Linked DNA regions of Cryptosporangium aurantiacum. The protein of the gene in region 2 binds, or shares a complex with, the protein of the main gene of each other region. Links are inferred from orthologs where the notes say so. Each region holds a gene or a part of one and is shown on either strand. Other genes may lie near its edges. The genes, in order: rpsJ and nusB.

Region 1 (13,370 bases), on a different replicon or contig from region 2:
GCCGAGGTACTCCGCGGTGGGCCGACCGGGCCGGATGCCCGGCACGAAGCCACCGAACTTCCGCATGTTGTCCGCGACCTCGGTCGGATTGAACGTGATCGCCACGTAGAAGTACGTAAAGAAGACGATCAAGCCGAAATAGAGCAGGATGTGGAGCCACGAGTCCGCGGGCGTAATCCACTTGTCCACGAATCGCTGCACCGAACCCGGGTTTTCCGGGTCACCGAGCTGACTGAACAGCTGCGGCAGATAGAGCAGCGATGAGGCGAAGATCACCGGAATGACGCCGGCCTGGTTCACCTTCAGCGGGATGTAGGTGGACGTGCCGCCGTACATTCGCCGGCCGATCATCCGCTTCGCGTACTGGACCGGAATCCGCCGCTGCGCCTGCTCGATGAAGACGACGAGCGCGATGACGACCAGAACGATCACCAGCACGATGCTGAAGACCAGACCGCCCTTGGTCTCCAGGATGTTGTTGCCCTCGTACGGCATGCGCGCCGCGATCGAGGTGAAGATCAGGACCGACATGCCGTTGCCGACGCCGCGGTCCGTGATCAGCTCGCCGAGCCACATGACCACTGCCGTACCCGCGGTCATCGTCAGGACCAGCGTGGTCAGCGTCAGCCACTGCGGCTGGGCGGTGTTGCTCGGGATGATCGAGAGGTTGCAGCCCTGGAACAGGTTGCCGCTCCGGGCGAGCGCGATGTAACCGGTCGACTGGAGAACGGCCAGGCCGATAGTCAGATAACGCGTGTACTGCGTGATCTTGGCCTGACCCGCCTGGCCTTCCTTGCGCAGCTGCTCGAGCCGCGGAATGACCACGACGAGCAGCTGCAGGATGATGCTGGCCGTGATGTACGGCATGATCCCCAGCGCGAACACCGACAGCTGGAGGAGTGCGCCTCCGCTGAACAGGTTCAGCAGCGTCAGGACCTCGCTGCCACCACCAGTCTTGAGCTGGTCGATGCACTGATTGATGTTGGTGACGGACACGCCTGGTGACGGCAGCGTGGCGCCGACTCGGTAGATCGCAATGATGAACAGCGTGAAGAAAATCTTCTTGCGCAGGTCGGGCGTACGAAACGCCCTACCGAAGGCGGCGAGCACAAGTCCTCCTGCGCACGGACCCATCGTCGTGGCCCGCTGATCGGTCAGGCCGGTGACCCAGAGAGGTCAGCCGCGGCCCAGTGTGGTCGGGGCAGCCCGCTCCGCCGTCAGGCGCGGGCCTGTGGTGCGACTCTAACAGTCGGTCGGTCTCCGATGGCCCACGTCGAATCTCGGCGTGAGCACAGCTCCCTGAGAGGGGCCTGAGGAGCCATAGAGACCAACGGCGTCCGGCCCGGGCGAGTTCCGCCCGGGCCGGACGCCGCAGTGGTTCAGCTTTCGGTGATCTCGTTGACCGTGCCGCCGGCCGCCAGGATCTTCTCCTTGGCGGTGGCCGAGAACTTGTGCGCCGACGCGGTGAGCTTGACGCCACCGAGGTCGCCGTCGCCCAGGATCTTGACCAGGCGGTTCGGGCGAACGGCACCGGCGAGCGCGAGCTCCTCCGGGCCGATCTCGCCGCCGTCCGGGAACAGCTCGGCGAGCCGGTCCAGGTTGACGACCTGGTACTCCACGCGGAACCGGTTCTTGAAGCCCTTCAGCTTCGGCAGTCGCATGTGGATGGGCATCTGCCCACCCTCGAAGCGCGCCGGAACCTGGTAGCGGGCCTTGGTTCCCTTGGTACCGCGACCAGCCGTCTTACCCTTGGAGCCCTCTCCGCGACCCACACGGGTCTTCGGGGTGTGGGCGCCGGGGGCCGGCTTCAGGTGATGGACCTTGAGGGCCATGGCGTTACTCGACCTCCTCGACCGTCACGAGGTGCCGCACGGTGTGCACCATGCCGCGCATCTCGGGGCGGTCTTCCTTCACGACGACGTCGTTGATCCGCTTGAGCCCCAGCGAGCGCAGCGTGTGACGCTGGTTCTGCTTGGTGCCGATCACCGACCGGATCTGGGTGACCTTGAGGCGTGCCATGTCACTCCCCTCCGGCCCGAGCCCGCAGCAGCGCCGCGGGAGCGACGTCCTCGAGCGGCAGACCGCGGCGGGCCGCGATCGCCTCGGGACGCTCGATCATCTTCAGCGCCGCGATCGTGGCGTGCACGATGTTGATCGCGTTGGACGAACCGAGGCTCTTGCTCAGGATGTCGTGAATGCCGGCGCACTCCAGCACCGCGCGCACCGGACCACCGGCGATGACACCGGTACCGGGGCTGGCGGGCTTCAGCAGGACGACGCCGGCGGCGTCCTCACCCTGAACCGGGTGAGCGATGGTCGAGCCGATCCGCGGCACCTTGAAGAAGTGCTTCTTGGCCTCCTCCACGCCCTTGGCGATGGCGGCCGGCACCTCCTTCGCCTTGCCGTAACCGACACCCACGGTGCCGTCACCGTCGCCCACCACGACCAGCGCGGTGAAGCTGAAGCGACGACCACCCTTGACGACCTTCGCCACACGGTTGATGGCGACGACGCGCTCGATGTGAGGCGACTTCTCCGGGGCCGCTCCGCCCCGCCCGCCGTCGCGGCGGTCCCGGCGGTCCCCGCCTCCACCGCCTCGGCGCTGCTGACCAGGCATCAGACGTTCCCCTCGTAAGTGTTTTCGGTGCTGGCGATCATCAGAACTCCAGCCCACCTTCGCGGGCAGCGTCGGCCAGAGCCGCGATCCGCCCGTGGTACTTGTTGCCGCCGCGGTCGAACACGACCGCGTCGACACCGGCCGCCTTCGCCCGCTCGGCGACCAGCGCGCCGACCTTCTTGGCGAGGGCCGACTTGTCGCCCTCGCCACCGCGGATCGACACGTCCAGGGTCGACGCCGAGGCGACCGTGCGGCCGGCCGTGTCGTCGATGACCTGGGCGTAGATGTGTCGCGTCGACCGGGTGACGACCAGACGCGGACGGGCCTCGGTGCCGACGACCTTCTTCCGCAGGCGGAAGTGGCGACGCGCCTTGCCCACCCGGCGGACGGCGGAGACGCCGGCGCCGGACTTGCGCTGAAGCAGAGACGCAGCCATCACTTACCTGCCTTTCCGGCCTTACGCCGGACGTTCTCGCCCTGGTATCGAACGCCCTTGCCCTTGTAAGGCTCCGGCGGACGAATCTTGCGGATGTTGGCGGCGACCTCGCCCACCAGCTGCTTGTCGATGCCCTCGACCACGAACTGGGTCGGCTTCTCGACGCGGAAGGAGATTCCCTCCGGCGGCCGGACGGTGACCGGGTGGCTGAACCCGAGCGCGAACTCGAGGTCGGAACCCTTGGCCTGGACGCGGTAACCGGTGCCCTGGATCTCCAGGGTCTTGCTGTACCCGTTGGTGACGCCGGCGATCATGTTCGCCACCAGCGTGCGGGTCAGCCCGTGACGCTCCTTCGCCCGACGCTCGTCGTTCGGGCGCGAGACCTCGATCGAACCGTCCTCGCCGCGACCGATCGTGATCGGCTCGACGACCTGGTGGGTGAGCGTCCCCTTCGGGCCCTTCACGGTGACCGTCGCGCCGTCAATGGCGACGTCGACGCCGGAAGGCACCGGGATCGGCAGCTTACCGATGCGTGACATGCTCTCCCCTACCAGACGTAGGCGAGGACTTCCCCGCCCACTCCACGCTTGGTCGCCTGCCGGTCGGTGAGCAGGCCCGACGACGTGGAGATGATCGCCACGCCGAGGCCGCCCAGCACGCGGGGCAGACTGTTGGACTTCGCGTACACCCGCAGACCCGGCTTCGACACGCGCCGCAGACCGGCGATGCTCCGCTCCCGGTTCGGGCCGTACTTCAGGTCAACGGTGAGGACCTTGCCCACGCCGGTCTCGGAGTCGGCCACGGTCCAGCCGGCGATGTAGCCCTCCTGCTGAAGGATCTCGGCGACGTGCGCCTTGAGCTTCGAGTGGGGCATCGTCACCCGGTCGTGGTACGCCGAGTTGGCGTTGCGCAGACGAGTCAACATGTCTGCGATCGGGTCGGTCATCGTCATGGGTTCATGCCTTTCTCGCCGCGGTTCCCGAAGGCCTTCGGCGAAGCAGCGGACCTGTGCCCAGGTCCTTCATACGAGGTGGCGATCTGCGCGCTGCGCGTCACCACGAGGACTTGGTGACTCCGGGAAGCTCGCCGCGGTGCGCCATCTCCCGCACGCAGATGCGGCACAGACCGAACGACCGGTACACGGCGCGCGGACGGCCACAACGCTGGCAGCGAGTGTACGCACGCACCTTGAACTTCTGCTTGCCGGAAGCCTTCTGGATCAGGGCCTTCTTCGCCATGCTCAGTTCTCCTTGAACGGAAAGCCGAGGAGCTTGAGCAGCGCCCGACCCTCCTCGTCCGTCGTCGCGGTGGTCACGACCGTGATGTCCATGCCCCGCTGGCGGTCGATCTTGTCCACGTCGATCTCGTGGAACATCGACTGCTCGTTGAGGCCGAACGTGTAGTTGCCGTGGCCGTCGAACTGCTTGCCGGACAGACCGCGGAAGTCGCGGATCCGGGGCAGTGCGATCGACAGCAGGCGGTCCAGGAACTCCCACATACGGTCGTTCCGGAGCGTGACCTTCGCGCCGATCGGCATGCCCTCGCGCAGCTTGAACTGCGCGATCGACTTCCGGGCGCGCTGCACCTGGGGGCGCTGGCCGGTGATCGCGGTGAGGTCGCGGACCGCGCCGTCGATCAGCTTCGAGTCACGAGCGGCGTCGCCGACGCCCATGTTCACGACGACCTTGACGACGCCGGGAACCTGCATGACGTTCGAGTAGCTGAACTGCTCGCGCAGCGCGGGGACGATCTCCTCGCGGTACCGCAGCTTCTGCCGCGGCTGGATCTTCTCGGTGGCCGGGGCAGTCATCAGATGTCCTCACCGGTCCGCCGGGAGACGCGGATCCGCTTGCGCGAAACCCGGCCGTCGTCGCCGGTGACCTCTTCGGTCCGGTACCCCACCCGGGTCGGCTTACCGTCGCCGCCGACCACCATCACGTTGCTGACGTGGATGGGGGCCTCCTGCGTCACGATCCCGCCCGACTTGGCGCCGCGCTGCGTGGTGGAGACCTTGGTGTGCTTCTTGATCCGGTTGACGCCCTCGACGAGCACCCGCTGGGTGTCGGGGTACGACTGGATCACCTTGCCCTTGGCGCCCTTGTCCTTGCCGGCGATGACCAGGACCGTGTCGCCCTTTTTCACCTTGAGCTTCGCCATGGTCAGAGCACCTCCGGGGCCAGCGAGATGATCTTCATGAACCGCTTGTCCCGCAGCTCACGCCCGACCGGGCCGAAGATACGGGTCCCGCGCGGGTCACCACCGTCCTTGATCAGGACCGCGGCGTTCTCGTCGAAACGAATGTAGGAGCCGTCTGGCCGCCGCTTCTCCTTCACGGTGCGGACGACGACGGCCTTCACGACGTCACCGCGCTTCACGCCCGCGCCGGGGATGGCGTCCTTGACGGTGCCCACGATGATGTCGCCGATACCCGCGTACCGCCGGCCGGAGCCACCCAGGACCCTGATGCACAGGATCTCCTTGGCCCCAGTGTTGTCGGCGACGCGCAGTCGCGACTCCTGCTGGATCACGTCAACTCCATTGATGTCGCGCCGGTTCTCTCCGAGAGAGCCTGGCGGAACGGAACTTTCATATTGTGCCCGAGGGTTCTCGCGAACCCTCGGGCAGCGGCACTACTTCGCGCGCTCGAGGATCTCGACGACGCGCCACCGCTTGGTGGCCGACAGCGGCCGCGTCTCCATCAACCGGACCCGGTCGCCGACGCCGCAGTCGTTCTGCTCGTCGTGCGCCTTCAGCCGGTGGGTGCGACGGATGACCTTGCCGTACAGGCGGTGCTTGACGCGGTCCTCGACCTCGACGACCACCGTCTTGTCCATCTTGTCGCTGACCACGTAGCCCTCACGGACCTTGCGGTCGTTCCGCGACTCAGTCTCCGTGCTCACGGTGTCCTCACTGCTCATGCCGTCACCTCACTCGGCGCCTGCTCGATGCCGAGCTCACGCGACCGCATGATCGTGTAGATCCGGGCGATGTCCCGGCGGACGACCTGGAGTCGGCGGTTGTTGTCCAGCTGACCGGTCGCGCTCTGGAAGCGGAGGTTGAACAGCTCCTCCTTGGCCTCCCGCAACCGGGTGACGAGCTGCTCGTCGTCGAGCTCGCGCAGCTCAGCAGCCTTGTCGTTCGGGCCGCTGCTCATGCCGCCTCACTCCCCTCGCGCTTCACGATCCGGCACTTCATCGGCAGCTTGTGGATCGCACGGCGCATGGCCTCGCGAGCAATCTGCTCGTTCGGGTACTGCAGCTCGAAGAGCACACGACCCGGCTTGACGTTGGCGACCCACCACTCCGGCGAACCCTTACCGGAACCCATCCGGGTCTCGGCAGGCTTCTTGGTCAGCGGGCGGTCCGGGTAGATGTTGATCCAGACCTTGCCGCCACGCTTGATGTGCCGGGTGATCGCGATACGCGCCGACTCGATCTGCCGGTTGGTCACGTAGGCCGGCTCCAGCGCCTGGATGCCGTACTCGCCGAAGGTGACCGCCGTACCGCCCTTGGACGCGCCGCGACGCGTCGGGTGGTGCTGCTTACGGTGCTTGACCCTGCGGGGAATCAGCATGGGTCAGCCCTCCTGACTGGTGTTCTCAGCTGGTGCCGCGGCGGGCGCCTCGACAACAGGAGCGGCTGCGGCCTCGGTGGCCACCGGCGTCTCGACCTGAGCCTCGGTCGCCGGGGTCTCCGTGGCCACCGGGGCCTCGGTCTCGGTGCGCTCGGCACCCCGACCGCCGCCCTGACGCTCGCCGCGGCCACGACCGCCGCCGCCGCCACCGGCGCCACGACGACGCTCCGGACGGTTGCCACGGTGCTGGCGCAGCGCGGCCTCGGCCGCCTCGCGCTCGGCGCGGCTCTGCACGACGTCGCCCTTGTAGATCCAGACCTTGACGCCGATCCGGCCGAACGTCGTGCGGGCCTCGTAGAAGCCGTAGTCGATGTTCGCGCGGAGCGTGTGCAGCGGCACCCGGCCCTCGCGGTAGAACTCCGACCGCGACATCTCGGCACCGCCGAGGCGACCGGCGCACTGCACCCGGATGCCCTTGACGCCCGGCGACTTCATCGCCGACTGCATGGCCTTACGCATGGCGCGACGGAAGCTGACCCGGCTCGAGAGCTGCTCGGCAACGCCCTGGGCGACCAGCTGCGCGTCCGCCTCGGGGTTCTTGACCTCGAGGATGTTCAGCTGCACCTGCTTGCCAGTGAGCTTCTCGAGCTGCCCACGGATCCGGTCGGCCTCCGCGCCGCGGCGGCCGATGACGATGCCCGGCCGGGCGGTGTGGATGTCGACGCGAACCCGGTCACGGGTGCGCTCGATGTCGACCCGGGCGATGCCGGCGCGCTCCATGCCGCGCGACATCATCTTCCGGATCGCCACGTCTTCTCCGACGTAGTCCTTGTACAACTTGTCCGCGTACCAGCGGGACTTCCACTCGGTCGTGATGCCGAGCCGGAAGCCGTGCGGGTTAACCTTCTGACCCATTACTCGGCGCTTCCCTTCGTGGCTGCCGCTCGGCCGCCGCTCGCCTTCTTCGGCGCCCGCTTCGGCTTCGCCGCCGGGGCCACACTCTCCACCACGACAGTGATGTGGCAGGTGCGCTTCCGGATCCGGTACGCACGCCCCTGGGCGCGCGGCCGGAACCGCTTCATCGTGGGGCCCTCGTCCACGAAGGCCTTCGTCACGAGCAGCGAGTCGGGGTCGAGCCGCTCGTTGTGCTCGGCGTTCGCGATCGCGCTCTCGACCACCCGGTAGACCTGCTCGCTGGCGGCCTGCGGGGCGAACTTGAGCGCGGTCAGCGCCTCCTTCGCGGGCAGACCCCGGATGAGGTCGACCACACGCCGGGTCTTCATCGCCGTCGTCCGGACATACCGCGCCTCGGCGAATGCGCCCGGGGCGTCCCCGAGCAGCTGCACGCGCCGCGGATTCACGCGCTTGCCGTCGATCACTGCCATCTGTCTGCTCTCTCGTCTATCCGCGCCCGGCTCACCAGACGCACCTGGATCCGCGTCAGCGGCGGCGGCTCTTGCGGTCGTCCTTCTCGTGGCCCTTGAACGTGCGGGTCGGCGAGAACTCGCCCAGCTTGTGGCCGACCATCGCCTCGGTGACGAACACCGGCACGTGCTTGCGTCCGTCGTGGACGCCCAGCGTGTGGCCGATCATCTCCGGCGTGATGGTCGAACGACGCGACCAGGTCTTGATGACGTTCTTGGTTCCCCGGGCGTTCTGCGCGTCCACCTTCTTGATCAGGTGGTCGTCGACGAAGTAGCCCTTCTTCAAGCTGCGGGGCATGGCCTACAACCTCAGCGCTTCTTGTTGGTCTTGCGGCGGCGGACGATGAATTTGTCGCTGGCCTTGTTGGCCCGGCGAGTGCGCCCCTCGGGCTTGCCCTTGGGGTTGACCGGGTGACGACCACCAGAGGTCTTGCCCTCACCACCACCGTGCGGGTGGTCGATCGGGTTCATCGCCACACCACGGACGGTCGGGCGCTTGCCCTTCCACCGCATGCGACCGGCCTTGCCCCAGTTGATGTTCGACTGCTCGGCGTTGCCGACCTCACCGACCGTCGCGCGGCAGCGCGCGTCGACGTTCCGGATCTCACCGGACGGCATACGAAGCTGGGCGTACGGCCCGTCCTTCGCCACCAGCTGGACGCTCGCACCGGCGGAGCGGGCGATCTTCGCGCCACCACCCGGCTTCAGCTCGATCGCGTGAACGACCGTACCGACCGGGATGTTGCGCAGCGGGAGGTTGTTGCCCGGCTTGATGTCGGCACCGGGGCCGGTCTCGACCCGGTCGCCCTGACGCAGCTTGTTCGGCGCGACGATGTACCGCTTCTCGCCGTCGACGAAGTGCAGCAGCGCGATGCGCGCGGTGCGGTTCGGGTCGTACTCGATGTGCGCGACCTTGGCCGGCACACCGTCCTTGTCGGCCCGGCGGAAGTCGATCAGCCGGTAGGCACGCTTGTGCCCACCGCCCTGGTGGCGGGTGGTGACCCGACCGTGCGCGTTCCGGCCGCCCTTGCTGTGCAGGGGCCGGACCAGCGACTTCTCCGGGTGGTCACGGGTGATCTCGACGAAGTCGGCGACGCTCGAACCACGCCGGCCTGGCGTTGTCGGCTTGTATTTGCGGATGCCCATCTGTATCCCTCAGCTCTCGATCCTCAGATTCGGTCCGGCCCCCGTCAGGAGACCGGTCCCCCGAAGATCTCGATGCGGTCACCCGGCGCGAGGCTCACGATCGCGCGCTTGGTGTCCTTCCGCTTACCCGTGCCGAACTTGGTCCGCTTCCGCTTCCCCTGCCGGTTCAGCGTGTTGACCGCCGTGACCTTCACGTTGAAAACCTGCTCGACCGCGATCTTGATCTGCGTCTTGTTCGCGTCCGTGCGCACGTAGAACGTGTACTTGTTGTCGTCCAGCAGTCCGTAGCTCTTCTCCGAGACGACCGGAGCGAGCAGGATGTCGCGCGGGTCGTAAATCACTTCGTCTCCTCGGTGTCGAGCTCGGCGGAGCTGGCCTTGGCGGTAGCGCCACCGGAAGAGATCTGGCCGGCGCTGGCAGCACAGAACTCGTCGTACGCGTCCTTGGTGAACACCACGTCGTCGCTGATCAGCACGTCGTACGTGTTGAGCTGGTCGGGCGCCAGGACGTGGACTTCCTTGATGTTCCGAACCGACAGCCAGCCGGTGCGGTCGCCGCGGGCGACCACGACCAGGACGTGCCGCGAGCTGGACAGGTTCGCCAGCGCCTTGACCGCGTCCTTGGTGGACGGCGCGTCGCCGGAGACCAGCGACTCGAGCACGTGCACGCGACCGCCGCGGGCCCGGTCGGAGAGCGCGCCCCGGAGGGCAGCAGCCTTCATCTTCTTGGGCGTCCGCTGCGAGTAGTCGCGCGGCTGCGGGCCGTGGACGACGCCACCGCCGGTGAACTGCGGCGCGCGGGTCGAACCCTGACGCGCGCGGCCGGTGCCCTTCTGCTTGTAGGGCTTGGCCCCACCGCCGGACACCTCCCCGCGGGTCTTCGTCTTGTGCGTGCCCTGCCGGGCCGCTGCCTGCTGGGCCACCACGACCTGGTGGATCAGCGGAACGTTCGTCGTCACGTCGAAGATCTCGGCGGGCAGGTCGGCAGTGCCGGTCTTCGTGCCGCCGGCGTCGACGATGTCAATCGTGGTCACTTCGCCACACCGCCCTTACCAAGCTGGGTCTTGGCGGCGGTGCGGATGAGCACCAGGCCGCCCTTGGGCCCGGGCACAGCGCCCTTGACCAGGATCAGGCCCTTCTCAGCGTCGACGCGGTGGACGCTGAGGTTCATCGTGGTGGTACGGACGCCGCCCATGCGGCCGGCCATGCGCAGGCCCTTGAAGACACGACCCGGGGTCGCGCAGCCGCCGATCGAACCCGGCGCGCGGTGCTTGCGCTGGGTACCGTGGCCGGCGCCGAGGCCCTTGAAGCCGTGCCGCTTCATGACACCCGCGTAGCCCTTGCCCTTGCTGGTGCCGACGACGTCGACCTTGATGCCCGCCTCGAAGATCTCCGCGGAGACCTCCTGGCCGACCTCGTACTCGGCCGCGTCAGTGGTGCGCACCTCGACGAGGTGCCGCCGCGGGGTGACGCCGGCGCCCTTGAAGTGGCCGCTCTCCGGCTTGTTCACCTTCCGCGGGTCGATGCCGCCGAAGGCCAGCTGGACCGCGGAGTAGCCGTCACGTTCGGGGGTACGAACCTGGGTCACGACATTCGGCCCGGCCTGCACGACGGTCACCGGAACGATCCGGTTGTTCTCGTCGAAGACCTGGGTCATGCCGAGCTTCTCGCCCAGGATCCCCTTGATCTGCCTGTCCATCTCTTCTTTCCGACTCTCTTTGGTCCGGATCCTCTCCCGGCCTGGATAACCGGCCGGGCGTGTCCTTCAGCGGTATACGTAATGCGTTGTCGAGTCCTGAGTCCGAACTCGAGCGCGACTACGTCCTAGAGCTTGATCTCGATGTCGACGCCGGCCGGAAGGTCGAGCCGCATGAGCGAGTCGACGGTCTTGGGCGTCGGGTCGAGGATGTCGATCAGCCGCTTGTGGGTCCGCATCTCGAAGTGCTCGCGGGAGTCCTTGTACTTGTGCGGCGAGCGGATCACGCAGTAGATGTTCTTCTCGGTCGGCAGCGGCACGGGGCCCGCAACCGACGCACCGGTGCGGATCACGGTGTCGACGATCTTCCGCGCCGAGCTGTCGATGACCTCGTGGTCATAGGCCTTGAGCCGGATGCGGATCTTCTGTCCCGCCATGGAACCTTCAGTCCTGTCTGTTACGCCGGGGGTCGGGTGGCTGCCGGATAGTCGCCGCGCGGCGCGGCGGTCGGATCAATGCGACCCGACCGCCGCGTCGCGTCGGGGCCGCACGCGGCCCCAGCGGACAACTAGTTGTTGATCTTGGTGATGCGGCCGGCGCCGACGGTCCGACCACCCTCGCGGATCGAGAACCGCAGGTTGTTCTCCATCGCCACCGGCTGGATGAGCTTCACCGACATCTCGGTGTTGTCACCCGGCATGACCATCTCGGTGCCCTCGGGGAGGGTGACGACACCGGTCACGTCGGTGGTGCGGAAGTAGAACTGCGGACGGTAGTTGTTGAAGAACGGCGTGTGGCGGCCACCCTCGTCCTTGCTGAGGATGTAGACCTGCGCCTCGAACTCGGTGTGCGGGGTCGTGGTGCCCGGCTTGATGACAACCTGGCCGCGCTCCACGTCCTCGCGCTTGATGCCGCGGAGGAGCAGACCGACGTTCTCGCCGGCACGCGCCTCGTCGAGCAGCTTGCGGAACATCTCGACGCCGGTGACCGTGGTGGTCTGCTTGGTCTCCTTGATGCCGACGATGTCGACGGTCTCGTTGACCTTCAGCACACCCCGCTCGACACGGCCGGTGACGACCGTACCGCGACCGGTGATCGTGAAGACGTCCTCGATCGGCATGAGGAACGGCTTGTCGAGGTCCCGCTCGGGCTCCGGGATGGTCTCGTCGACCGCGTTCATCAGCTCGATGATCTTCTCGCCCCACTCGGCGTCGCCCTCGAGCGCCTTCAGCGCCGAGACACGCACGATCGGAGCGTCGTCACCCGGGAACTCGTACTGGTTGAGCAGCTCCCGAACCTCGAGCTCGACGAGCTCCAGGATCTCCTCGTCGTCCACGACGTCGGCCTTGTTCAGGGCGACGACGATGTACGGAACGCCGACCTGGCGGGCCAGGAGCACGTGCTCCTTGGTCTGCGGCATCGGGCCGTCCGTCGCGGACACGACCAGGATCGCGCCGTCCATCTGGGCGGCACCCGTGATCATGTTCTTGATGTAGTCAGCGTGACCCGGGCAGTCGACGTGCGCGTAGTGCCGCGCCTCGGTCTGGTACTCGACGTGCGCGATCGAAATCGTGATACCGCGCTGCCGCTCCTCCGGCGCCTTGTCGATCTGGTCGAACGGCGTGAAGGGGTTGATGTCCGGGTACTTGTCGTGCAGGACCTTGGTGATCGCCGCGGTCAGCGTCGTCTTACCGTGGTCGATGTGACCGATGGTCCCGATGTTGACGTGCGGCTTGGTCCGCTCGAACTTCGCCTTCGCCACTGGTCTTTCCTCCTGTGGACTAAAACCTGGAACGCCGTGCGTCCGGATCTATTGCGGGTCGGGTATCGCCTTCGGCTCGGGGCTTATTCGCCCGTTGCCTTGGCGATGATCTCCTTCGCGACGTTCTGGGGAACCTCCGCGTAGGAGTCGAACTGCATCGAGTAGCTCGCCCGGCCCTGGGTCTTCGACCGGAGGTCTCCGACGTAGCCGAACATCTCGGAGAGCGGAACCAGAGCACGGACGACGCGGGCACCGCCGCGCTCCTCCATCGCCTGGATCTGACCGCGCCGCGAGTTGAGGTCGCCGATCACGTCGCCCATGTTCTCCTCGGGCGTGGTGACCTCGACCGCCATCATCGGCTCGAGCAGCGCGGGGTCGGCCTTGCGGGCCGCTTCCTTAAGCGCCATCGAACCGGCGATCTTGAAGGCCATCTCCGAAGAGTCGACCTCGTGGTACTGGCCGTCGACCAGCGTGAACTTGATGCCGACGAGCGGGTAACCGGCCAGAACGCCGTACTGCATCGCGTCCTGGGCGCCGGCGTCGACCGACGGGATGTACTCCCGCGGCACGCGGCCACCGGTGACCTTGTTCTCGAACTCGTAGCTCGGCGCGTCCCCGTCCTGCGGGATCGGCTCGATGTTGATCTTCACCTTCGCGAACTGACCGGAACCACCGGTCTGCTTCTTGTGGGTGAAGTCGTAGCCCTCGACCGAGCGA
Region 2 (13,835 bases):
AGGGACAGGCCACCGTGCTTGAGCTTGTCCTTGACCGCGGCACGCTGCTTGCGCGCCTCGGCAGCCTTCTGCAGAGCAGCAGCGCGCTGCTCGGGGCTCAACGACGGAAGAGCCACAGGTCACCTCGGGTGTTCGTTGGGGAAGCGGACGATTCCAGCGCGTGAACCTAGCGAGGAAGTACGACAGGAATCAATGCGGCCCCGAATTGGCACCCACCCAATCAGGGCAAGAAACCGCGCAAAGCTGCGATTTCCACCCATTTGTGCGACCGAGTGGCGCCCATCGGGACCAATGCAGTGATCGATGACACACTCCACACTGACAGCAACGAGGGTTCGCCGCGAGGGGTTCATGCAGGTCGGAGAGTACCCATCGAGACGAAGGCAACACCTACGTCCGTTCGGGGCACCCGAACCGGCCTGCTCCTAGGCAAGCACAGTCCGAAATTCGTCCGCAGCCCGGGCTGCCGCCGAGCGCAACGCGGACACCCCCGGACCCGCCCGCAGCACCTCGCGGGAGACCGACGGAAGCACCGCCCGGCGGGCGTCCCCGAACACCGCGCGGAGGTCGTCGGCGGTGCCGCCCTGCGCGCCCAGACCGGGCGCGAGGAACGGTCCGCCGACCCGGCTCAGATCGTGCCCGGTGTCCCCCACGGTCGCTCCGACGACGACCCCGACCGGCCCGTAGGGGTCGTACCCGGCGTTGGCGTCGGCGACGGAGTCCAGGATCGTCTGGGCCACGGTCCGGCCGTCGGCGGCGACCGCGTGCTGAACCTGGGGTCCCTCGGGGTTGGACGTCAGCGCGAGCACGAAGACCCCGTTGCCGTGTTCGCGCGCGGTGGCGATCAGCGGGGCCAGCGACCCGAAGCCCAGGTACGGGCTCGCGGTCATCGCGTCACCGCACAGCGGCGAAGCGGGGTCCAGGTACGCGGCCGCGTACCCGTCCACGGTGCTGCCGATGTCGCCGCGCTTGACGTCGTTCAGCACCAGGGCGCCCGCCGCACGGGCGTCGCGGATCACCCGCTCGAGTACCGCGATCCCGCGGCTGCCGAACCGCTCGAAGAACGCCGACTGCGGCTTGAGCACCGCGACCTGGGCGGCCAGGGCCTCGACCACCGTGCGGGCGAACCGTTCCACGCCGTCGGCGTCGCTGGTCAGGCCCCAGGCGTCGAGCAGCCCCGGGTGCGGGTCGATGCCCACGCAGAGTGGTCCCCGCTCGGCGACCGCACGGGCCAGCCGCGCACCGAAGTGGTCGGTCGTGGTCGCGACCTGCGTCACTCGGACCCCTCCCCGTTGCCAGGCCCGCTGAGCTTCGTCACCCCGCGGGTGGTCACCGAACCCTGCACCGCCTGTCGAAAACCGCTCTGCGGGCTGCTCAGCGGGCCGGGAACACCCTCGCCGAGCGGCGATCGTCCGACGCCACGCTGAGTGACGGTTCGGTTGATTTCCCGGACCAGTCCGGGACCGCGGTAGATCAGCCCGCTGTAGACCTGCACGAGCGCCGCGCCGGCGTCGAACAGAGCGGTCGCGTCGGCGGCGGTGAGGATCCCGCCGACGCCGATCACCGGCAGCCGTCCGTCGGTCTCCCGGACCACGAACCCGACCAGTTCCCGCGCCCGGGCGGTCAGCGGCGCGCCCGACAGGCCACCGGCCTCCGTGGTGTCCACGCCCGCGCGGCTCAGCGTGGTGTTCGCCACGATCACCCCGGCGACGCCGTGCGCCGCACAGACCTCGAGGACCTCGCCGATCGCCGCGTCGGTCAGGTCCGGTGCGATCTTGACGACGAGCGGCACCGGCTTTCCGGCCGGGCGGCGGGGTCCCGGGGAAACGCTGAGCGCTGCGGCCTCCGAAGCCAACGCGCCGATCAGCGCGTCGAGCGCCGCACGGTCCTGCAGCGCGCGCAGCCCCGGTGTGTTCGGCGAGCTGACGTTGACCGCGACGTAGTCCGCGTACCGGTGCACGAGCCGCAGCGACGTCAGGTAGTCCTCGACCGCCTCGTCCAGCGGCGTCACCTTGGACTTGCCGAGGCTGACGCCGACCGGGATCGGCAGCGGCGGCGTCCCACCGGCGGACAGGTCGGCCAGCCGGGCGGCCAGCGCCGCCGCGCCCCGGTTGTTGAACCCCATCCGGTTGACGATCGCCTCGTCGGCGGGGAACCGGAACAGCCGCGGGCGCGGGTTGCCCGGCTGGGCGTGCGCGGTCACGGTGCCGGCCTCGACGAACCCGAACCCGAGCCCCGCCCAGGCCGACAGCGCGACCCCGTTCTTGTCCATGCCGGCGGCCAGCCCGACCGGCCCCGGGAACCGGACGCCGAACAGCGTGCGGCTCAGCCCCGGGGCATCGCCGAGGGCCCAGCGACGCCCGGCAGCCACTGCGGCGGGCACGCGGCCGAACCGAGTCAGGAGAGCCAGCGTGCGCTCATGAGCCGGCTCGGCGTCACCGCCACCGAGCCGGAACAGCGCCTGGTCGCGCAGGACCCGGTAAACGCTCATGGACGCAGCGCCCGGTGCAGCTCCTGGAGCGGCCGGACGTACAGCTCGCCCCGCAGCTGGGCCTCGATGCCGAGGACGGCCGCGGCCGCCGCCTGCACGGTCGTGATGCACGGCACATCGGCCGAGACCGCGGCGGAGCGGATCTCGTACCCGTCGACCCGCGGCCCGGAGTTGCCGTACGGCGTATTGATGACGAGTTGAACCTCACCCTCCTGGATCAACGTGACCACATCGTGATCGTCGTCGCCGCTGGCGGGCTCGAAGTGCTTGCGCACCACGCGAGCCGGGATGCCGTGCCGCCACAGCACCTCCGCGGTGCCGTGCGTCGCGATCACCTCGAAGCCCAGGTCGGTCAGGCGCTTGACCGGGAAGACGATCGAGCGCTTGTCCTTGTTCGCCACCGAGACGAACACCCGGCCCTCGGTCGGCAGCGAGCCGTACGCCCCGGCCTGGCTCTTGGCGAACGCGGCGCCGAACGCGGTGTCGATGCCCATCACCTCGCCGGTGGACTTCATCTCCGGGCCCAGCAGGTTGTCCACACCGGCCCCGGACGTCGTGCGGAACCGCTTGAACGGCAGCACCGCCTCCTTGACCGCGATCGGCGTCTGGCCCAGCGCCAGCGTCCCGCCGTCGCCCTCGGCCGGCAGCAGGCCTTCGGCCCGCAGCTCGGCGATCGTCGCGCCGAGCATGATCCGGGCCGCTGCCTTCGCCAGCGGCACGGCGGTCGCCTTGCTCACGAACGGCACGGTCCGGGACGCCCGGGGATTGGCCTCGAGCACGTAGAGCGTGTCGTCCTTCAACGCGTACTGGACGTTGAGCAGCCCCTTCACGCCCACCCCGGCAGCGATCGCCGCGGTCGAGCGTCGCACGTTCTCGATGTCGGACGAGCCGAGCGTGATCGGCGGCAGCGCGCAGGCCGAGTCGCCGGAGTGGATCCCGGCCTCCTCGATGTGCTCCATCACGCCGCCGAGGAAGACGTTGCCGGTGCCGTCGGCCAGCGCGTCCACGTCGATCTCGATCGCGTCGTCGAGGAACCGGTCGACCAGGACCGGGTGCTCGGGGCTGACCTGGGTCGCCCTGGCGATGTAGGACTCCAGCGTGGCGTCGTCGTAGACGATCTCCATGCCGCGCCCACCGAGCACGTAGGACGGCCGCACCAGGACCGGATAGCCGATCGTCTCCGCGATCGTCCGGGCCTCGCGGTACGACGTGGCCAGGCCGTGCTTCGGAGCCGGGAGCCCGGCCTCCTCCAGGACCCGGCCGAACGCGCCGCGCTCCTCGGCGAGGTGGATGCTCTCCGGCGGCGTCCCGACGACCGGGACGCCCGCCGCGGCCAGCCGCCGCGCCAGGCCGAGCGGCGTCTGACCACCGAGCTGGACGATCACACCGACCACACCGGGCCCACCGGCCTCGCGACCGGACGTGTTCTCGGCGTGCCAGACCTCCAGCACGTCCTCGAACGTCAGCGGCTCGAAGTAGAGCCGGTCGGACGTGTCGTAGTCGGTGGAGACCGTCTCCGGGTTGCAGTTGACCATCACGGTCTCGTAGCCGGCGTCCCGGAGCGCCATCGCGGCGTGCACGCACGAGTAGTCGAACTCGATGCCCTGCCCGATCCGGTTCGGACCGGAGCCGAGGATCATCACCTTCGGCCGGTCGCTCGGCGCGACCTCGGTCTCCGCCTCCGGGTCGGTCTCGTAGGCCGAGTAGTGGTACGGCGTGCTCGCGGCGAACTCCGCCGCGCAGGTGTCGACGGTCTTGTAGACCGGACGAACCCCGAGCCGGTGCCGCAGCGTGCGGACGCCGTCCTCACCCGCGAACTCCGGACGCAGTGCGGCGACCTGCCGGTCGGACAGGCCGGCGCGCTTGGCCCGCAGCAGCAGGTCGGCGTCGAGCACGGCGGCGTCGACCAGCTCGGCACGCAGCTCGACCAGCGACAGGATCTGGTCGACGAACCACGGGTCGTAGCCACTCACCGCCGCGACCTCGGCCACCGAGTTACCCAGGCGCAGCGCCCGCTCGGCGTCGTAGAGGCGGCCGTCGTGGGGCGTACGCAGCGCCTCGAGCGCGTCGTTGTCCGGATCGGGAACGGTCCAGAACCCACCCGAGCCGGTCTCGGCCGAGCGCAGCGCCTTGTTCAGCGCCTCCGGGAACGACCGGCCCAGCGCCATCGCCTCGCCGACCGACTTCATCGTGGTCGTCAGCTCGGGGTCGGCGCCGGGGAACTTCTCGAACGCGAACCGCGGCACCTTCACGACGACGTAGTCCAGGCTCGGCTCGAAGCTGGCCGGGGTCTGCTTCGTGATGTCGTTGCGGATCTCGTCCAGCGTGTAGCCGACGGCCAGCTTCGCCGCGATCTTCGCGATCGGGAAGCCGGTGGCCTTCGACGCGAGCGCCGAGGATCGGGAGACCCGCGGGTTCATCTCGATGACGACCAGGCGGCCGGTCTCCGGGTGGATCGCGAACTGGATGTTGCAGCCGCCGGTGTCGACGCCGACCGCGCGCAGCACCGCGATGCCGACGTCACGCAGCCGCTGGTACTCGCGGTCGGTGAGCGTCATCGCCGGGGCGACCGTGACCGAGTCGCCGGTGTGCACGCCCATCGCGTCCACGTTCTCGATCGAGCAGACCACGACGACGTTGTCGTTGCGGTCGCGCATCAGCTCGAGCTCGTACTCCTTCCAGCCGAGCACGCTCTCCTCGATCAGGACCTCGGTGGTCGGGCTGGCGGCCAGGCCGGCGGACGCGATCCGCTCCAGGTCCTCGGGCGTGTGCGCCATGCCCGAGCCGAGGCCGCCCATCGTGAACGAGGGCCGGATCACCACCGGCAGGCCGAGGTCGGCGACGGTGGCGCGCACCTCCTCCATCGAGTGGCACACCGCGGACCGGGGCGTCTCGGCGCCGACCGACGCGCAGATGTCCTTGAACCGCTGCCGGTCCTCGCCGCGCTGGATCGCCTCGATGTCGGCGCCGATCAGCTCGACGTTGTACTTCTCCAGGACGCCGCGCTCGTGGAGGGCCACCGCCGTGTTCAGCGCGGTCTGGCCGCCGAGCGTGGCCAGCAGGGCATCGGGCCGCTCGCGGGCGATGATCTGCTCGACGTACTCCGGGGTGATCGGCTCGATGTAGGTCGAGTCGGCGAACTCCGGGTCGGTCATGATCGTCGCCGGGTTGGAGTTGACGAGGCTGACCCGCAGGCCCTCCTCGCGCAGGACCCGGCAGGCCTGGGTGCCGGAGTAGTCGAACTCGGCGGCCTGGCCGATCAGGATCGGCCCGGAGCCGATCACCAGCACGTGCCGGATGTCGTTGCGCTTCGGCATCAGGCCGCACCTTCCATGAGCTTCACGAACCGGTCGAAAAGGTAATCTGCGTCGTGCGGACCGGCCGCCGCCTCGGGGTGGTACTGGACGCTGAACGCCGGCCTGTCCAAGCAATTCAGCCCCTCGACGACGTCGTCGTTGAGGCAGACGTGGCTCACCTCGGCGCGCCCGAACTCGGTCTCGGCGGAGCCGGTGCGGGGGGCGTCGACCGCGAACCCGTGGTTGTGCGCGGTGATCTCGACCTTGCCGGTCTCCCGGTCGATCACCGGCTGGTTGATGCCCCGGTGCCCGTACACGAGCTTGTACGTGCCGAACCCGAGCGCGCGGCCGAGCACCTGGTTGCCGAAGCAGATGCCGAACGTCGGCAGCCCCTCGCCGAGCGCGGCCTGCGCGAGCTTCACCGCGGTGTCGGCGGTCGCCGGGTCGCCCGGACCGTTGGAGAAGAACACCCCGTCGGCGCCGCGCGCCAGCAGCTCCTCCGGCGACGACGTCGCCGGCAGCACGTGCACCTCGATGCCGCGCGCGGCCATCCGGCGCGGGGTGTTGCGCTTGATCCCGAGGTCGATCGCGGCGACCCGGAAGCGCGTCGGGCCCTCGGCGTTCACCACGTACGGCTCGGGCGTCGTCACGTCACCGACCAGGTCGGCGCCGGCCATCTGCGGGCTGGCCAGGACGCGTTCCAGCACCTCCTCGGCGCTGGCGCCGTTGCTGGAGACCGCGGCGCGCATCGCTCCGCGCTCCCGCAGGTGCCGGGTGAGCGCCCGGGTGTCGACGCCGGCGATGCCGACGATGCCCTCGTCGGCGAGCCGGTCGTTCAGCGCGCCGGTCGCGCGCCAGTTCGACGAGATCCGAGCCGGGTCGCGGACCACGTACCCGGCGACCCAGATCTTCGCCGACTCGTCGTCCTCGAGGTTCACGCCGGTGTTGCCCACGTGCGGCGCGGTCATCGTGACGATCTGGCGGTGGTACGAGGGGTCGGTGAGCGTCTCCTGGTAGCCGGTCATGCCGGTGGTGAAGACGGCCTCGCCGAACGTCTCGCCGACCGCGCCGAACGCCTCACCGCGGAACGTGCGGCCGTCCTCCAGGACGAGCAGGGCAGGGGTCTTGGTGCTCATGCGGTCTTCTCCAGGATGACTTTCTCGATCTCGCGCAGATGAGTGGCGTTGTCGATGCGGTGGTCGGCGCGGAAGCCGCTGTCCAGCAGGTAGCCGTTCTGCTCCCAGGTGACGACGAGCAGCCCGGCGCCGCCGACGACCTTGTTCGCCAGCCCGGCGTCCAGGCGGGCTTCCCGGACCGCGGCGGCCGGGATGAACAGCGGCGCGGTGCCGTCCCGCTCGATCAGCAGCCCTTCGGGGCCGGTGTGCAGGGTGGCAGCGGCCCGGTCGGCCAGCTTCCCGGCGTAGACCCGGGCCTGCCAGGAGCCCGCTTCGGTGGTGCCGACGTAGAGCCCGTCGGACGCCGGGGTGGCATCGGTGACGGTTCCCTCGGGCAGCGGCAGCAGGTCGGCGTGCGCCGCGACACGGCGCTTCCAGGCTCGTCGGGCGGCCCAGACGATCAGCGCGAAGACCACCAGGACGCCGAGCGTGAAGAGAATCCGGCCGGTCCAGTTGTCGGGTGGACGTTCGTACGCAGCGGCGATCATGCCTGTGCCTTCCCGTCGAGCACCGTCGCCCGACCCCGCAGGAAGGTCGCGACGATCTTCCCGGGCAGCGTGAGCCCGGTGTACGGCGTGTTGCGGCTGATGCTGGCCAGCCCGTCGGGGGTGACCGTCCAGGTGGCTGTCGGATCGACGAGCGTCAGGTTCGCCGGTTCACCGACGGCGAGCGGCCGGCCGTGCCTGCCGTCGAGGTTCGCGATGCGCGCCGGAGCGCTGCTCAGGCGCTCCGCCACACCGGCCCAGTCGAGCAGCCCGGTGTTGACCATCGTGTGGATGACGATCGGCAGCGCGGTCTCCAGCCCGAGCATGCCGGGCCGGGCCGCCGCCCACTCGCACTCCTTGTCCTCGCGGGCGTGCGGGGCGTGGTCGGTCGCGACCGCGTCGATCGTGCCGTCGGCGAGCGCCTCCCGCAGCGCGGTGACGTCCTCCGAGGTGCGCAGCGGCGGGTTGACCTTGTAGACCGGGTCGTAGGTCGCGGCCAGTTCGTCGGTGAGCAGCAGGTGGTGCGGCGTCACCTCGGCGGTGACCCGGATGCCCCGGCTCTTCGCCCAGCGCAGCACCTCGACCGAGCCTGCGGTCGACACGTGGCAGACGTGCAGCCGCGAACCGACGTGGGCGGCGAGCAGCGCGTCGCGGGCGATGATCGCCTCCTCGGCGACCGCGGGCCAGCCGGTCAGCCCGAGCCGGGCCGACTGCTCCCCCTCGTTCATCTGCGCGCCGACCGTGAGTTTCGGATCCTCGGCGTGTTGGGCGATGACCCCGTCGAACGCCTTGACGTACTCCAGCGCGCGGCGCATCACCGCGGCGTCGTGCACGCAGTGGCCGTCGTCGGAGAACACCCGGACCTGCGCGGCCGAGTCGGCCATCGCGCCGAGCTCGGCCAGCCGCTCGCCGCCGAGCCCGAGCGTGACCGCGCCGACCGGCTGAACGTCGACCAGGCCGACTTCGCGGCCGAGGCGCCAGACCTGCTCGACGATCCCGGCCGCGTCGGCGACCGGGTCGGTGTTGGCCATCGCGCAGACCGCGGTGAACCCACCGAGCGCGGCGGCGCGGCTGCCGGTCTCGATCGTCTCGGCGTCCTCCCGGCCGGGCTGGCGCAGGTGGGTGTGCAGGTCGACGAGGCCGGGCAGGGCGCGCAGGCCCCGGGCGTCGATGACCTCGGCCTGCGGGTCGGAGCCGTCGGCGAGCAGGCCGTCGCGGATCAGCAGGTCGGTGACCGTGCCGTCCGGGAGCGTCGCGCCACGAAGCAGGTACGAGGGGTTCACCGGGCGCCTTCCGGGTCGATCGCGGGCGGGACGTTCAGCGTGGGCCGGGCCGGGCCGACCGCGCCGCCGAGAAGCAGGTAGAGCACGGCCATCCGGACGTTCACGCCGTTGGTGACCTGCTCGACGATCGTCGAGCGGGGTGAGTCGGCGACCTCGGGTGCGATCTCCATGCCCCGGTTCATCGGGCCGGGGTGCATGACGATCGCGTGCTCGGGCAGCGCGCCCAGGCGCCGGGCGTCCAGGCCGTAGCGGCGGGCGTACTCGCGCTCGGTCGGGAAGTACGAGGCGTTCATCCGCTCCCGCTGGACCCGCAGCGCCATCACCACGTCCAGCTTCGGCAGGACCGCGTCGAGGTCGTAGGAGACCGTGACCGGCCAGGACCCCACCCCCACGGGGACCAGCGTCGGCGGCGCGACCAGCGTGACCTCGGCGCCGAGCGTCGAGAGCAGCAGGACGTTGGACCGGGCGACCCGGCTGTGCAGGACGTCGCCGACGATGCCGACCCGCAGGCCCTCCAGCCGGCCGAGCCTGCTGCGCATCGTGTAGGCGTCCAGCAGCGCCTGGGTCGGGTGCTCGTGGGTGCCGTCACCGGCGTTCACGACCGCACCGTCGACCCATTTCGCCAGCGTGTGCGGTGCGCCGCTCGCCTGGTGCCGGATCACCACGGCGTCCGCGCCCATCGCCTGGAGGGTCAGCGCGGTGTCCTTGAGCGATTCGCCCTTGCTGACGCTGGAGCCCTTGGCGGAGAAGTTGATGACATCCGCGGACAGCCGCTTCGCGGCCGCCTCGAACGAGATCCGGGTGCGGGTGGAGTCCTCGTAGAAGAGGTTCACGACCGTGCGGCCGCGCAGCGTCGGGAACTTCTTGACGCTTCGGCCGGCCGCCGCCGCGAGCTCGGTGGCCGTGTCGAGCACCAGCGTCGCGGTCTCGGCGTCCAGGTCGGCGGCGGAGAGCAGGTGCGTGATCACGCCTCCACCTCCGCCCTGGCCAGCACGACCGCGTCCCGGTCGTCGACCTCGCGGAGCTGCACCCGGACGCTCTCGGTGCGGGAGGTCGGCAGGTTCTTGCCGACGTAGTCGGCCCGGATCGGCAGTTCGCGGTGCCCGCGGTCGACGAGAACGGCGAGCTGGACGATCCGCGGGCGACCGAGGTCGGACAGGGCGTCGAGCGCGGCGCGGATCGTCCGGCCGGAGAACAGCACGTCGTCGACCAGGATCACCCGGCGGCCGTCAACGCCGTCGCTGGGCAGGTCGGTGCGCTCCAGGGCGCGCGGACCGCGCAGCCGCAGGTCGTCGCGGTAGAGCGTGACGTCGAGGGCGCCGACCGGGAGCCGCACGCCGGTGAAGGTCTCGATCCGCTCGGCCAGTCGCCGGGCGAGCGGGGTGCCGCGGGTCGGGATGCCGAGCAGAACGGTGTCGGCGCCACCGTCGGTCTTCTCCAGGATCTGGTGTGCGATCCGGTCGACGGTTCGGGATACCGCCGCGTCATCGAGGATCTCCCGGTCTACCGGGGTCGTGCCCTCCGGCACTGGTTCCGAGGCAGGCGTCACCGCCGGCCACCTCCTTCCCCGCCTCACCGGACGGGTCGTTAAAGGATGTGCGTTCCGAAGAGCAACGCTAGCAGCGCCGGTACGGTGTGCGACGGATCGCCGCACAAGCATCAGACGCCGCACGCGACCCAGATCACAGCACTCGTCCGCGGAGTCACCACCGCACGTGGGGGGTGGTTTCTGTACCGATTCGCACCGCCCCGCACACAGGTTCCGGTACCGATGCGAACCAGGTGACGACGGGATGGTGAACTATGGCGGTCACACCGCGCAGCAACATCGGGCACGGTTGCTTACCGCGTGGAATCGACTGAGGCGTTCAACGTCACATCGCCGGGCGGCTACGGTTTCGCCATTCCCCTTGACCGGATTGCCCCACTGGGCCTACGGTCACTCTCCGTAGCGACCGGGCGCGGTGACGTGGCTCGGCTTGTCGCTGCCCGTCCGCCCGCATGCTTTCCCCGGGCATGCGCATTACCCCTCGGAGAACGAATGTCCGATTACGCCAAGGCCCTCGGCGCCCGGCTGCGAGCCATCCGGCAGCAGCAGGGCCTCTCGCTACAGGGGGTGGAGGAGAAGTCCGGTGGTCGCTGGAAGGCGGTCGTCGTCGGGTCGTACGAGCGCGGCGACCGGGCTGTCACCGTCGCCCGCCTCAACGAGCTGGCCGAGTTCTACCGGGTCCCGATCGCGGAGCTCCTGCCCGGCGACGGCCCCGGTCGCCACGAGGGCGCGAGCAAGGTCGTGATCGACCTCGAGCGGCTCGAGCAGCTGCCCGGCGACGAGCTCGGTGCCGTGCAGCGGTTCGCCCGCAGCATCCAGCAGCAGCGCGGTGACTACAACGGCCGGGTGCTCTCGATCCGCGCCGACGACCTCCGCACGCTCGCGATCGTCTTCGACGTCTCGCCCGCCGGCCTGATCGAGAAGCTGACCGAGTGGAACGTGCTGGTCGCCACCCCGATCCGGCCGTAGTACCCCTGGAGCGCCAGCCGGGGGTGTCGGCTGGAGCCACCTACGACGAAGCCCCTCGCGCCGATGGCGCGGGGGGCTTCGTCGTTGCCTGCGGCGGCTCGCGGCTCAACGTCCGCAGGATGCCGCGAAAAGCGCCGCCAGGCGCGTGCAGTTGTCTGAAGGTGGAGCCCGCTCAGGGCGGGGCTGGCAGTCGAGCGCGAGGCCGCCTCGTATTAGTCATACTCAAGGCCTCGCGCTCGCCTGTCAGCGTCGTCCTAGGCGGGCCGCCCTCAAAGTTCTGCTTTGACGAGTTGGAGACGGCCTAGCAGGCCGTTCACGAAGCGCGGGGACTCGTCCGTCGAGAGTTCGCGGGCGAGATCCACCGCCTCGTCGATCGCTACCGCGTCCGGGATGTCCTCGCGGAACAGCAGCTCGTACACGCCGAGCCGGAGCAGGTTCCGGTCGACGGCGGGCATCCGGTCGAGCGTCCAGCCCTCGGCGTACGTCGAGATCAGCTCGTCGAGCCGGGGCCGGTTCTCGGTCACGCCCTCGACCAGCGTGATCGCGTAGTCCGGAACCGGAGGGTCGGACTGCGCGAGCCGGTCGCGGGCGGTCGCGAGTGGTTCGGTACCACGGACGTCGGCCTCGAACAGGATGTCGAGGGCGCGCTTCCGTGCCTTGCGACGCGCCGACCGCCGATCCGGGTCGTTGTCTCGGCGCGGGTTGGAGCGAGGGGTAGTCACCCGGTGACCCGGCCGATGTATCGCCCGTCGCGGGTGTCGACCTTCAGCTTGTCACCGGTGTTGACGAACAGCGGGACCTGGATCGTCGCGCCGGTCTCCAGCTCGGCCGGCTTCGTGCCGCCGGTCGACCGGTCGCCCTGCAGGCCGGGGTCGGTGTGTGCGACGACGAGCTCGACGGACGCCGGAAGCTCGACGTACAGCGGCGTCGCGTCGTGCAGCGCGACCGTGACCTCGGCGTTCTCCAGCAGGTAGTCGGCGTTGCCGCCGACGGTCGCCGCAGGCACCGTGATCTGGTCGTACGTCTCCGAGTCCATGAAGACGAAGTCCTCGCCGTCCTTGTACAGGTACGACATGGCGGCCTTGTGGACGTTGGCGGTGTCAACTTTCACGCCGGCGTTGAACGTCTTGTCGACGACCTTGCCGGTCAGCACGTTCTTCAGCGTCGTCCGCACGAACGCTCCGCCCTTACCGGGCTTCACGTGCTGGAACTCGACGACGTTCCAGAGCTGACCCTCCAGGTTCAGCGTCATGCCGTTCTTCAGGTCGTTCGTGGTGGCCATGCGGAAGCTCTTCGTCTCCTGGTCGGCCGGTCCGACAGGCCGTGTGGCAGGCCGTGGGCCGGTGCGCAAGTCGTAGGGATCAGCTGAGAGGCTGGGCGGCGGTGACCGCCCGCTTGGCAGGTCACCAGATACTACCTGTATCCGGTAGCCGCCCCACCGGCTACACGTCCGCCGGACCGTGGCCGGCGGCCGGATGCAGGTCGACCCACCGACCTGGCTCGTGCTGATCGGCCCGACGTCCGGGTCGCACCGATATCTGTCAGGAAGGGAACTCGTGCGCAACCGCCTCCCCCGGCTGCTCACCACGGCATCCGCCGTCCTCACCACGCTCGCGCTGGTCGCCGGCTGTACGGGCGAGTCCGACGAGAAGCCCGAACGGCCCAGCCAAGACGGCAGTTGGAGCCCGGTGGGACCCACCGACGCGGTGGTGCACACCGACCAGGTCGGCTACGGCACTCTCGAGACCAAGGTCGCCGTGCTGCTGGCGCCGCGTAAGGCGGACAGCGCCGGGTTCGTCGTCGAGCGGCAGGACGGGTCGGTCGCGCTGAAGGGCACGGTCGGCACCGACCGGGGGGCGTGGAGCGAGCGGTACCCGGCGACGTACCCGATCGACGTCTCCGGTTTACGCACCGCGGGCGCCTACCGGATCCGGGTCACCGGCGGCATCACCGCGGTGTCGCCGGTCTTCGTGGTGGGCGCGAGCAGGGAGCTGTTCGGCCAGGTCGCAGCCGACACGGTCGAGTTCTTCGGGGTACAGCGGGACGGCGCCGACGTGCTGAGCAAGCCGATCCCCCGCGAACCGTCCCACCTCAACGACGCGAAGGCGACGGTCTACGACGCGCCGGACTTCGCCGACGGCGACGACCTGGGCAAGAACCTGACCGCGACCGCGGGCGCCCCGGCCGTCGACGTCACCGGTGGCTGGTTCGACGCCGGCGACTACCTGAAGTTCACCCACACCACCGCGTACGCACTGGCCCTGATGCTGCTGGCCGAACGGGGAGGGGCCACCAGCATCGGCAACGGCAAGGCGATCGACGGTATCGGCGCGGAGGCGGCGTTCGGTGTCGACTGGCTGGACAAGATGTGGGACGAGTCGACGCAGACGCTGTATTTGCAGGTCGGGCTCGGCAGCGGTGGTGCGGACGGGCTGCTCGGCGACCACGACGTCTGGCGGCTGCCCCAGGACGACGACAGCGCGTCCGGCGAGTCGAAGCGGTACCTGAGCCACCGGCCGGTGTTCCGGGCGAACCAGCCGGGCGAGGAGATCAGCCCGAACGTCGCCGGCCGGGTCGCGGCCGCGTT

Evidence for each region.
Region 1: the proteins of nusB (region 2) and rpsJ are in contact, whole or in part, in a solved structure (PDB 3D3B), measured with the Escherichia coli proteins. The link is inferred for Cryptosporangium aurantiacum from one-to-one orthologs.

The regions. Positions count from the first base shown.
Region 1 is NZ_FRCS01000005.1:513,341-526,710, forward strand. Bases 9,675-12,603 are described here. They hold rpsJ (30S ribosomal protein S10), read right to left. Parts: upstream 11,329-12,603; coding sequence 11,020-11,328; downstream 9,675-11,019. Other genes in these bases: rplD (50S ribosomal protein L4), read right to left, coding at 9,675-10,229; rplC (50S ribosomal protein L3), read right to left, coding at 10,226-10,894; tuf (elongation factor Tu), read right to left, coding at 11,460-12,603. Outside these bases: preprotein translocase subunit SecY, read right to left, coding at 1-1,110; rplO (50S ribosomal protein L15), read right to left, coding at 1,380-1,832; rpmD (50S ribosomal protein L30), read right to left, coding at 1,837-2,019; rpsE (30S ribosomal protein S5), read right to left, coding at 2,021-2,617; rplR (50S ribosomal protein L18), read right to left, coding at 2,658-3,053; rplF (50S ribosomal protein L6), read right to left, coding at 3,053-3,592; rpsH (30S ribosomal protein S8), read right to left, coding at 3,601-4,005; BUB75_RS20055 (type Z 30S ribosomal protein S14), read right to left, coding at 4,106-4,291; rplE (50S ribosomal protein L5), read right to left, coding at 4,294-4,863; rplX (50S ribosomal protein L24), read right to left, coding at 4,863-5,210; rplN (50S ribosomal protein L14), read right to left, coding at 5,213-5,581; rpsQ (30S ribosomal protein S17), read right to left, coding at 5,684-5,971; rpmC (50S ribosomal protein L29), read right to left, coding at 5,968-6,207; rplP (50S ribosomal protein L16), read right to left, coding at 6,204-6,626; rpsC (30S ribosomal protein S3), read right to left, coding at 6,630-7,541; rplV (50S ribosomal protein L22), read right to left, coding at 7,541-8,011; and 6 more genes. UniProt on the Escherichia coli protein: Involved in the binding of tRNA to the ribosomes. Part of the processive rRNA transcription and antitermination complex (rrnTAC). The complex forms an RNA-chaperone ring around the RNA exit tunnel of RNA polymerase (RNAP).
Region 2 is NZ_FRCS01000011.1:64,124-77,958, forward strand. The notes cover bases 10,245-13,127. They hold nusB (transcription antitermination factor NusB), read right to left. Parts: upstream 11,971-13,127; coding sequence 11,518-11,970; downstream 10,245-11,517. Other genes in these bases: pyrR (bifunctional pyr operon transcriptional regulator/uracil phosphoribosyltransferase PyrR), read right to left, coding at 10,245-10,258; bldD (transcriptional regulator BldD), read left to right, coding at 10,772-11,248; efp (elongation factor P), read right to left, coding at 11,967-12,530; BUB75_RS30550 (glycoside hydrolase family 9 protein), read left to right, coding at 12,724-13,127. In the rest of the region: mihF (integration host factor, actinobacterial type), read right to left, coding at 1-116; pyrF (orotidine-5'-phosphate decarboxylase), read right to left, coding at 426-1,277; carB (carbamoyl-phosphate synthase large subunit), read right to left, coding at 2,488-5,808; carA (glutamine-hydrolyzing carbamoyl-phosphate synthase small subunit), read right to left, coding at 5,808-6,923; BUB75_RS30515 (PH-like domain-containing protein), read right to left, coding at 6,920-7,450; BUB75_RS30520 (dihydroorotase), read right to left, coding at 7,447-8,730; BUB75_RS30525 (aspartate carbamoyltransferase catalytic subunit), read right to left, coding at 8,727-9,698; more of pyrR, read right to left, coding at 9,695-10,244; more of BUB75_RS30550, read left to right, coding at 13,128-13,835. UniProt on the Escherichia coli protein: Part of the processive rRNA transcription and antitermination complex (rrnTAC). The complex forms an RNA-chaperone ring around the RNA exit tunnel of RNA polymerase (RNAP).